Regions from separate parts of the Micromonospora sp. RL09-050-HVF-A genome, predicted to be linked through region 2. Evidence: predicted binding sites of a transcription regulator. Region 2 holds the regulator's gene; the other holds the start of a gene.
The links. Region 2 encodes HrcA, which represses chaperone genes, less so after heat shock. Its sites were predicted from a motif close to GGTTNGCACNCTCNNNNNGAGNGTGCNAACC; they were not measured.
Positions count from the first base shown of each region.

Region 1: the regulator HrcA is predicted to act here: its motif matches at 2,842-2,872, upstream of groES (co-chaperone GroES).

Region 1 is NZ_JAGKQP010000002.1:3,598,425-3,603,004, forward strand. It holds partial or broken gene J7462_RS33320 (molybdopterin-dependent oxidoreductase) at 1-334, opposite strand, end outside; gene groL (chaperonin GroEL) at 674-2,320, opposite strand; gene groES (co-chaperone GroES) at 2,393-2,707, opposite strand; gene J7462_RS15535 (methyltransferase domain-containing protein) at 3,084-4,352, shown strand; gene ybaK (Cys-tRNA(Pro) deacylase) at 4,362-4,580, shown strand, end outside.
Region 2 is NZ_JAGKQP010000002.1:2,989,942-2,994,521, forward strand. It holds gene J7462_RS12830 (16S rRNA (uracil(1498)-N(3))-methyltransferase) at 1-65, opposite strand, end outside; partial or broken gene dnaJ (molecular chaperone DnaJ) at 196-1,340, opposite strand; gene hrcA (heat-inducible transcriptional repressor HrcA) at 1,414-2,436, opposite strand; gene J7462_RS12845 (DUF4870 domain-containing protein) at 2,673-3,293, shown strand; gene hemW (radical SAM family heme chaperone HemW) at 3,385-4,580, opposite strand, start outside.

The DNA of each region.
Region 1 (4,580 bases), 610 kb from region 2:
GCTCACCGGAAGGAGCCGGCGCGGGGTGAGCCGCCGCGGTGGATGGCAGGGTAGTGGCTGGCAGGGCGGTGGATGGCAGGGCGGTGGGTGGCTGCCAGGGCCAGGGGTCGAGCTGCCACGGGCCGGCCACGAACGCCCAGAGCACCAGCGCACCCAGCCCTCCGCCGAGCAGGGCCGGAAGGGTGTCGGCAGCGTCCGCGCCGGCCCGGGTGAGCGCGGCGGCGGCACCGAGACCGGCGAACACCGTGATGCCCAACAGCCCCACGGCCAGCCGGCGCGCGGCGAGCACACCGATCCCGGCGGCGAACGCCGCCAGCAGCACCGCCGTACCCACCAGCAGGGCGATCTTGTCGTACCGGCCGAAGACGTCGATGGCGAACTGCTTGAGCGGCTCGGGGACCGTGTCGACCACCACCCCGCCGACCGCGATCAGCGGGGCGGAACGTGGGCCGGTGAGGACGGCGACCGGCTCGGCGACACCGATGGCCACCACGGCGGCGGTGACCCCGGCCAGTGCGGCGAAGCCGCGGGGGGTGGTGCTCATCCGGCCAGTGTCGTCGATCGACCGGGCCGGCCGCCAACCACGTCACCGATCCGTAAGCAGCCGGCCCCGGACGCGTCAGGGCGCACCGCCGAGGTACGACGGTGCGCCCTGAACAGGCGTACTACCGGGTCAGAAACCCGGGCCGTGCTGGTGGCCGTGACCGTGGCCGTGGCCGTGCCCACCGGCGGCGGCCGGCTCCGGCTGCTCCGGCTTCTCCACCACGAGGCTCTCGGTGGTCAGCAGCAGACCGGCGATCGAGGCGGCGTTGGTGACCGCGTTACGGGTCACCTTCACCGGGTCGATGATGCCGGACTTGACCAGGTCGACGTACTCGCCCTTGGCGGCGTCGAGGCCGTGGCCCCACTCCTTGCCGGCGACCTTCTCGACCACCACGTAACCGTCGTGGCCGGCGTTCTGGGCGATCCAGCGCAGCGGCTCGACCAGCGACTTGCGCACGATCGAGACACCGACCTTCTCGTCACCGGTCAGGCCGAGGTCGTCGTCGAGCACCGAACGGATCTGGGCCAGCGCGGCGCCGCCGCCGGGAACCGTACCCTCCTCGACCGCGGCCTTGGTCGCGGCGATCGCGTCCTCGATGCGGTGCTTGCGCTCCTTCATCTCGACCTCGGTCGCCGCGCCCGCCTTGATGACCGCGATGCCACCGGAGAGCTTCGCCAGCCGCTCGGCCAGCTTCTCCCGGTCCCAGTCGGAGTCGGACGCCTCGATCTCCTTGCGGATCTGGGCGACCCGGTCGGCGACCTCGGCGGACTGGCCGCCGCCGTCGATGACGGTGGTGTTCTCCTTGTCGACCACGACGCGCCGGGCGGTGCCGAGCGCCTCCAGGCCGACCTGGTCGAGGCGGTAGCCCAGCTCCGGGGCGACCAGCTCGGCGCCGGTCAGGATCGCCATGTCCTGCAGCATCGCCTTGCGGCGGTCGCCGAAGCCCGGGGCCTTGACCGCGCAGACCTTGATGGTCTTGCGGATCGCGTTGACCACCAGGGTCGACAGCGCCTGGCCGTCGACGTCCTCGGCGACGATCAGCAGCGGCTTGCTGTTCTGGAGGACCTTCTCCAGCAGCGGCAGCAGCTCCTCGATCGCCGAGATCTTCTGCGTGGTGATGAGGATGTACGGGTCGTCCAGCACCGACTCCTGCGACTCGGAGTCGGTGACGAAGTTGGGCGAGATGAAGCCCTTGTCGAACTGGAGACCCTCGGTCACCTCCAGCTCGGTGGTGAGGGTGGAGCCCTCCTCGACGGTGATGACACCGTCGCGGCCGACCCGCTCCATCGCCTCGGCGATCAGCTCGCCGATGGTGGCGTCCTGCGCGGAGATCGTCGCCACGTGCGCGATCGACTCCTTGTCGGCCACCTCGACGGCCCGGCCGAGCAACGCCTCGGAGACCTTGGCGGCCGCCGCGTCGACGCCCCGCTTGAGGCCGGCCGGGTTGGCCCCGGCGGTCACGTTGCGCAGGCCCTCGCGCACCATCGCCTGGGCCAGCACGGTCGCGGTGGTGGTCCCGTCGCCGGCGACGTCGTTGGTCTTCGTCGCCACCTCCTTGACCAGCTGCGCGCCGAGGTTCTCGTACGGGTTGGTGAGCTCGATCTCCTTGGCGATGGTCACACCATCGTTGGTGATCGTCGGCGCACCGAATTTCTTGTCCAGGACGACGTTGCGCCCGCGCGGGCCGAGGGTGACCTTGACCGTGTCCGCGAGGGCGTTGACACCGTGCTCCAGCAGGTGTCGGGCGTCGTCCGAGAAGCTCAGGATCTTCGCCATGAATGTCCCTTCGAAGCGTCGTCGCCCCGGCCCGGCGAGCCGGACCGGGGCGACGACACTGGAATCGGTTGGTTACTTCTCGATGACCGCGAGAACGTCGCGGGCGGAGAGCACCAGGTACTCCTCGCCGGCGTACTTGATCTCGGTGCCGCCGTACTTCGAGTAGAGAACGGTGTCGCCGACCTTGACGTCGAGCGGCACGCGGTTGCCCTTGTCGTCGATCCGGCCCGGGCCGACGGCGAGGACGGTGCCCTCCTGCGGCTTCTCCTTGGCGGTGTCGGGGATCACGATGCCCGACGCCGTGGTGGTCTCAGCCTCGTTCGCCTGGACCACGATGCGGTCCTCGAGCGGCTTGATCGCAACCTTGGTCGCGGTAGTCACGGGCATACCCTCCTGGGGTACTTGGTTTCGTTGCCGGCCGAGAGTCCGACCAGCGTCAATCTGCCACATGCCACCGGGCGGGGCCGTCGTCGCGGGTGCCGGTCCGCCTGGCGTTCAGCACCCGGACCAGGTGGCCCGGACGCTGGCACCCTCAGGGTGAGAGTGCTAATCGCAGGTTATTCCTCGGCTAGCACTCCGTCAAGGAGAGTGCCAATCCGCCGCCCTTCGTGTCGACCGGGCGGTGCCCGACCCGACGGCGGCGATCCAGCGGTGCGGACACCGACCGGAGGCCGCGACACCGACCGGAGGCCGCGACACCGACCGGAGGCCGCGACACCGACCCGACCGAGTCGGCCCGCCGGCCGGGCCGGACAATGAGGGCGTGGATCTCGACCAGTTCGCCGCGCTGCGTACCCCCGAGGGGTCGGTCGTGCTCGCCGCGGCGACCGAGGTGGCCGGCGGCGACCCGCTGGTCGCGGCGGCGGCGCTGCGGTCGCGTGGGGTGCCCCCCGGGCTGGCCGCCGCCGCGCTGACCCAGGCCGAGCTGCGTCGCCGGGCGGTCGGCAAGTTCGGCCCCGAGGCGGCCGGGATGTTCCTCACCCGCCCCGGCCTGGAGCAGGCCACCCGTCGGGTCGTCGCCGACCGGCGGGCCGGGCGGCTCGCCGCCGCCGGGGTGCGCACCCTCGCCGACCTGGGCTGCGGCCTCGGCGCCGACGCGCTCGCCGCCGCCCGCGCCGGCATCCGGGTGTACGGGGTGGAGGCCGACCCGGTCACCGCCGCGCTCGCCGCCGCGAACGCCGAGGCGGCCGGCCTGGCCGGGCGGTTCACCGTCGAGTGCGGCGACGCGACGGCGTTCGACGTGACCCGGGTCGACGCGGTCTTCTGTGATCCGGCCCGACGGCGGGCCGGCACCGGACGACGGATCTTCGACCCGAACGCCTACTCGCCGCCGTGGGACTTCGTCACCGGGCTGGCCGGCAGGGTGCCGCACACGGTGGTGAAGGTGGCCCCCGGCGTCGACCACGCGTTGATCCCGGCCGGGGCCGAGGCGGAGTGGGTCAGCGTCGACGGGGACCTGGTCGAGGCGGCCCTCTGGGGCGGCCCGCTCGCCGAGGTGCCCCGCCGGGCGACCGTGCTGAGGGCGGGGACCGCCGACCGGCAGCGCCCGGCAGACGGTTCTCCCACCTGCCGTACCGCCGACCGCGATCCGGTCGCCGCCCACCAGTTGACCGGCACCGGTGCGGCCGAGGCCACGGTCGGACCGGTGCGGCGCTACCTGTACGACCCGGACCCGGCGGTGGTCCGGGCGCACCTGGTCGCGGAGCTGGCCGGCACGCTCGACGCGACGCTTGCCGATCCGAGCATCGCCTACCTCTACGCCGACGCCCCGCGGCCGACCCCGTTCGGCCGGTGCCTGGAGATCGTCGACGTGCTGCCGTTCTCGCTGAAGCGGCTGCGCGCACTGCTGCGGGAGCGCCGGGTCGGCCGGGTCGAGATCCTCAAGCGGGGCTCGGCGCTGGTGCCCGAACAGCTGCGCCGGGACCTGCGGCTGGCCGGAGAGAACCCGGCCAGCCTGGTGCTGACCCGGGTGGCCGGGGCACCGACGGTGCTGGTCGGTCGACCGGTCGCGGACGGGGCCGGGCCGGGCTAGCGTGACCGCATGGCGGGACGGTCCACCGCGGCGACGGCGCTGCTGACCAGGCAGAAGATCACCCACAGCATCCATCCGTACGAGGTCTCCCCGGATGCGCCCCACTACGGCGCGCTGGTCGCGGCGGCGCTCGGGGTGCCACCGCAGCGGGTGTTCAAGACCCTCGTCGCCGAGGTGGACGGGGCGCTGACGGTGGCGGTCGTCCCGGTCACCGGCGAGCTGGACCTC
Region 2 (4,580 bases):
GGGCCGTCCAGGATGAGCTGGTCGGCGGTGGGCAGCGACTCGACCAGGAACAGCGGCGCGGACACGCCGATCAGGCTAACCGGCCCGGCCCCACCGCCCCGGACCGGGCCACCACCCGGACCAAGAAACCCAGACCGGGAAACCACCGGACCGGGAAACCGTCCGAGGGCCGAGCTGACCGGAGCCGGCCCGGGGTCAGGCGTGGCCGTTGAAGGCGTCGCGCATCCGGGAGAAGAAGCCGCCCTGCTTGCTCAGCTCGGCGACCTCCTCGCCCCGGGTCTTGGCGAAGTCCCGCAGCATCTTCTCCTGGTCGGCGTCGAGCTTGGTGGGGGTACGCACGTCCAGGTGGACGTAGAGGTCACCCCGGCCGGTGCCCCGCAGGTGCGGTACGCCCCGGGCGCGCAGTCGCAGCGTGCTGCCCGGCTGGGTGCCGGCCTTGACGTCGACCGTCTCCTCGCTGTCGAGCGTCTTGATGGTCAGTCGGGTGCCCAGCGCGGCGGCCGTCATCGGGACGGTGACCCGGCAGTGCAGGTCGTCGCCCTTGCGGGAGTAGACGTCATGCGGGCGCTCGTGGATCTCGACGTAGAGGTCACCGGCGGTGCCGCCGCCCGGGCCGACCTCACCCTGCTGGGCGAGCCGGATCCGCATGCCGTCCTCGACCCCGGCGGGGATCTTGACGGTCAGCGAGCGGCGGGTCCGCACCCGGCCGTCGCCGGCACAGGTCGGGCAGGGGTGCGGGATGGTGGTGCCGTAGCCCTGGCAGACGGTGCACGGGCGGGCCGACACCACCTGGCCGAGGAAGGTCCGCTGCACCGACTGCACTTCGCCCCGGCCCCCGCACGCCTCGCAGGTCGCCAGGTGGGTGCCGGCTGCGGTGCCCGCCCCGGAGCAGGTGGTGCAGAGCACTGCGGTGTCGACGGTGATTGGGGCCTCGACGCCGAAGGCGGTCTCGTGCAGGTCCAGTTCCAGCCGCAGGATCGCGTCGGCTCCGGGGCGGGTACGCGGGCGCGGACCGCGCGCCCCACCGGCCGCACCACCGAAGAAGGCGTCCATGATGTCCTGGAAGCCGACGAACGGGCCGGCCCCACCGGGGCCGCCCGGGCCTCCGGCGCCCCGCCGCCCGGGGCGAGCGGGTCGCCGCCCAGGTCGACGATCTGCCGCTTCCGGTCGTCCGAGAGGACCTCGTACGCGGCGTTGATGTCCTTGAACTTCTCCTGTGCCTCCGGGTCCGGATTGACGTCCGGGTGGAACTGCCGCGCCAGCTTGCGGTAGGCGCGCTTGATCTCGTCATCGGAGGCTTCCCGGCCGACGCCGAGAATGCCGTAGTAGTCCCTGGCCACTGCGTTCCGTGTCCTCATGTTCGTCTCGCGTTGCGCCGGTCGGCGGCCGGAGCCGGCCGTCGGCCCTGACTGGTCAGTTCTGGGCCAGCAGCTCGCCCACGTAGCGTGCCACGGCCCGCACCGTGGCGATGGTGCCGGGGTAGTCCATCCGGGTCGGGCCGAGCACGCCCAGCCCACCGACGATGGTGCTGCCGGGGCCGTACCCGGTGCTGACCACCGAGGCGGCCCGCAGGTTGTCGACCTCGTTCTCGTCGCCGATCAGCACCCGGGTGGTGCTCGGTTCGGCCTCGCCGATCAGCTTGAGCAGGACGACCTCCTCTTCGAGCGCCTCCAGGATGGGTCGCAGCGAACCCTGGAAGTCGAGCAGGCCGCCCCGGGTGAGGTTGGCGGTGCCGGCGAGCGCCAACCGCTCCTCGGTGCGCTCGACGAGGGTCTCCAGCAGCACCGTGGACAGGGTGGTCATGGCCCCGCGCAGGTGCGGCGCGGACTCCTCGACCAGCGCCTGGACCAGCGGTGGGGTGTCGGACAGCCGACTGCCGACCAGTTTCTCGTTGACCAGCCGACGCAGGTCGGTGACGTCGTCGGCGGGGACCGGCGTGGGCAGTTCGACCAGCCGCTGCTCGACCCGCCCGGTGTCGGCGATCATGACCAGCATCAGCCGGGTGGTGGAGATCGGCACCAGCTCCAGGTGCCGCACCGACGAGCGGGCCAGCGACGGGTACTGCACGACGGCGACCTGCCGGGTGAGCTGCGCCAGCAGCCGTACGGTGCGGTGCACCACGTCGTCGAGGTCGACCGCGCCGACCAGGAACCGCTCGATGGCCCGACGTTCGGCGGGGCTGAGCGGTTTGACCCGGGAGAGCCGGTCGACGAAGAGGCGGTAGCCCCGGTCGGTGGGCACCCGGCCGGCGCTGGTGTGCGGCTGCCGGATGTAGCCTTCCTCCTCCAGCACCGCCATGTCGTTACGGACGGTCGCCGGGGAGACCCCGAGCTGGTGCCGCTCGACGAGCGTCTTGCTGCCGACGGGCTCCTGCGTGGCGACGTAGTCCTCGACGATCGCCCGCAGCACGGCGAGTTTGCGGTCGTCGAGACCCATCTCCCACCTCCTGTCGCACGGCGACCGGACTTCTGACGCGTCCGGCGAGCGCTCTGGCACTCGACTGTAGCGAGTGCCAGTCTACGACGGCAGTACCGCCGCTGCGTTGATCAACGACGGACCGTCGGTGCGACCGCCCCGGTGGGTTGCCGGCGTGGCCGCTGACCGAATGTCGAGGCCAACCTCACCAGTGTCGCTCTGGTGCACCCTTGCCAGCAGCCCCTACCGTGACGGGCATGACTGAACCACCTCGCCCGCCCGGCGCGGGGGACGGCTACCCGCCGGACCCGAACGCTGGCCAGGGCTCGCCATATGAGCCGCCCACCGCACCACTGTCCGGGGCACCGGGTGCAGGCGGGTATCCCCCGCCCGGCGGGTATCCGCCGCCCACCGGTGACCAGCCGCCGTCGGGTGGCTACGGCCCGCCGGGTGGCTACGGCCCGCCGGGTGGCTACCCCCCGGCCGGTGGCGGATATCCGACCGCCGGCGCGTACGGCGCCCCGACCGGTGGATACGCCAACAGCGAGGACAAGACCTGGGCGCTGGTCGCGCACTTCGGCGGGGCCGCCGGCGCGCTGATCAGCCTCGGCCCGCTCGGCTTCGTCGCCCCGCTGATCGCCTACCTGGTACGCGGTCAGCAGTCGCCGGCCGTCCGGGCGCAGGCGTTGGCCGCGCTGAACTTCCAGATCCTCTGGTCGATCATCGCGTTCGTGCTGCTCTTCGTGAGCTGGTGCCTGCTCTTCCTGCCCAGCATCGCGGTCGTGGTGATCCAGATCCTGTTCGGGATCATCGCCGGCATGAAGGCCAACGAGGGTCAGGCCTACCGCTACCCGATGTCCACCAGTTTCATCAAGTGAACCCCGGCCGGCCGCTCCCCCGGCCGGTCGGGCACCACCGCCGGCCCCGGCCCGCCCCGCTGCGGTGCGCGGCGGGCCGGCGGGGCCACGCTCAGGGCAGCAGGTCGCGGACCACCGCGTCGGCCAGCAGCCGGCCCCGCAGGGTGAGCACCGACCGCCCCTGCGGGTAGGCCACCGGGTCCAGCAGCCCGTCGGCGAGCGCACGGGCGGCGGCGGCCCGGCCCGCGTCGTCCAGCACGTCCAGCGGCAGCCCGGAGGCGAGCCGAAGCCGCAGCATCACGTCCTCCATGTGCGCCTCGGCCGGGGTGAGGATCTCCCGGGCCAGGCCGGGCGAGTGCCCGGCGGCGAGCCGTTGCGCGTACGCGCTGGGGTGTTTGACGTTCCACCAGCGCACCCCGCCGACGTGGCTGTGCGCCCCCGGGCCGAGGCCCCACCAGTCGGCCCCGGTCCAGTAGAGCAGGTTGTGCCGGCACCGGCCCGCCTCGCTGCGGGCCCAGTTGGAGACCTCGTACCAGGAGAACCCGGCCGCGTCGAGGGCGGCCTCCGCCGCCAGGTAGCGGTCGGCCGCCACGTCGTCGGAGGGGTACGGCAGCTCGCCGCGCCGCATCCGGGCGGCCAACCGGGTGCCGTCCTCCACGATCAGGGCGTACGCGCTGACGTGGTCGACCCCGGCGGCGACGACCTGCTCCAGCGAGGCGGCGAAGTCCTCGGCGCGCTCCCCCGGCGTGCCGTAGATCAGGTCCAGGTTGACGTGGTCGAACCCGGCGTCGCGGGCCTCCCGGGCGGCCTCGGCGGCCCGGCCGGGGCGGTGGGTCCGGTCGAGGACCGCCAGCACCCCGGCGGCGGCGGACTGCATGCCCAGCGAGATCCGGGTGTAGCCGGCGGCCCGCAGGGTCTTCAGCGACTGCGGGGTGACCGACTCGGGGTTGGCCTCGGTGGTCACCTCGGCGTCGGCGGCCAGTCCCCAGGTGCGGTCGATGCCGTCCAGCAGGCGGGCCAGGTCGTCGGCGGGTAGCAGGGTGGGGGTGCCGCCGCCGACGAAGACCGTGTCGACCCTCGGTGGCGGGGCGTCGCCGAGCACCCGGGCGGCGAGCGCCAACTCGGCGAGCACGGTGTCGGCGTACGACTCCCGGCTGACGCCTGCGCCCAGCTCGGCGGCGGTGTAGGTGTTGAAGTCGCAGTAGCCGCAGCGGCTGGCGCAGAACGGCACGTGCAGGTAGACGCCGAAACCGCGCGCGCCGACCTCCCGCAGGGCGGTGGTGGGCAGTGCGCCGTCGACGGGAACGG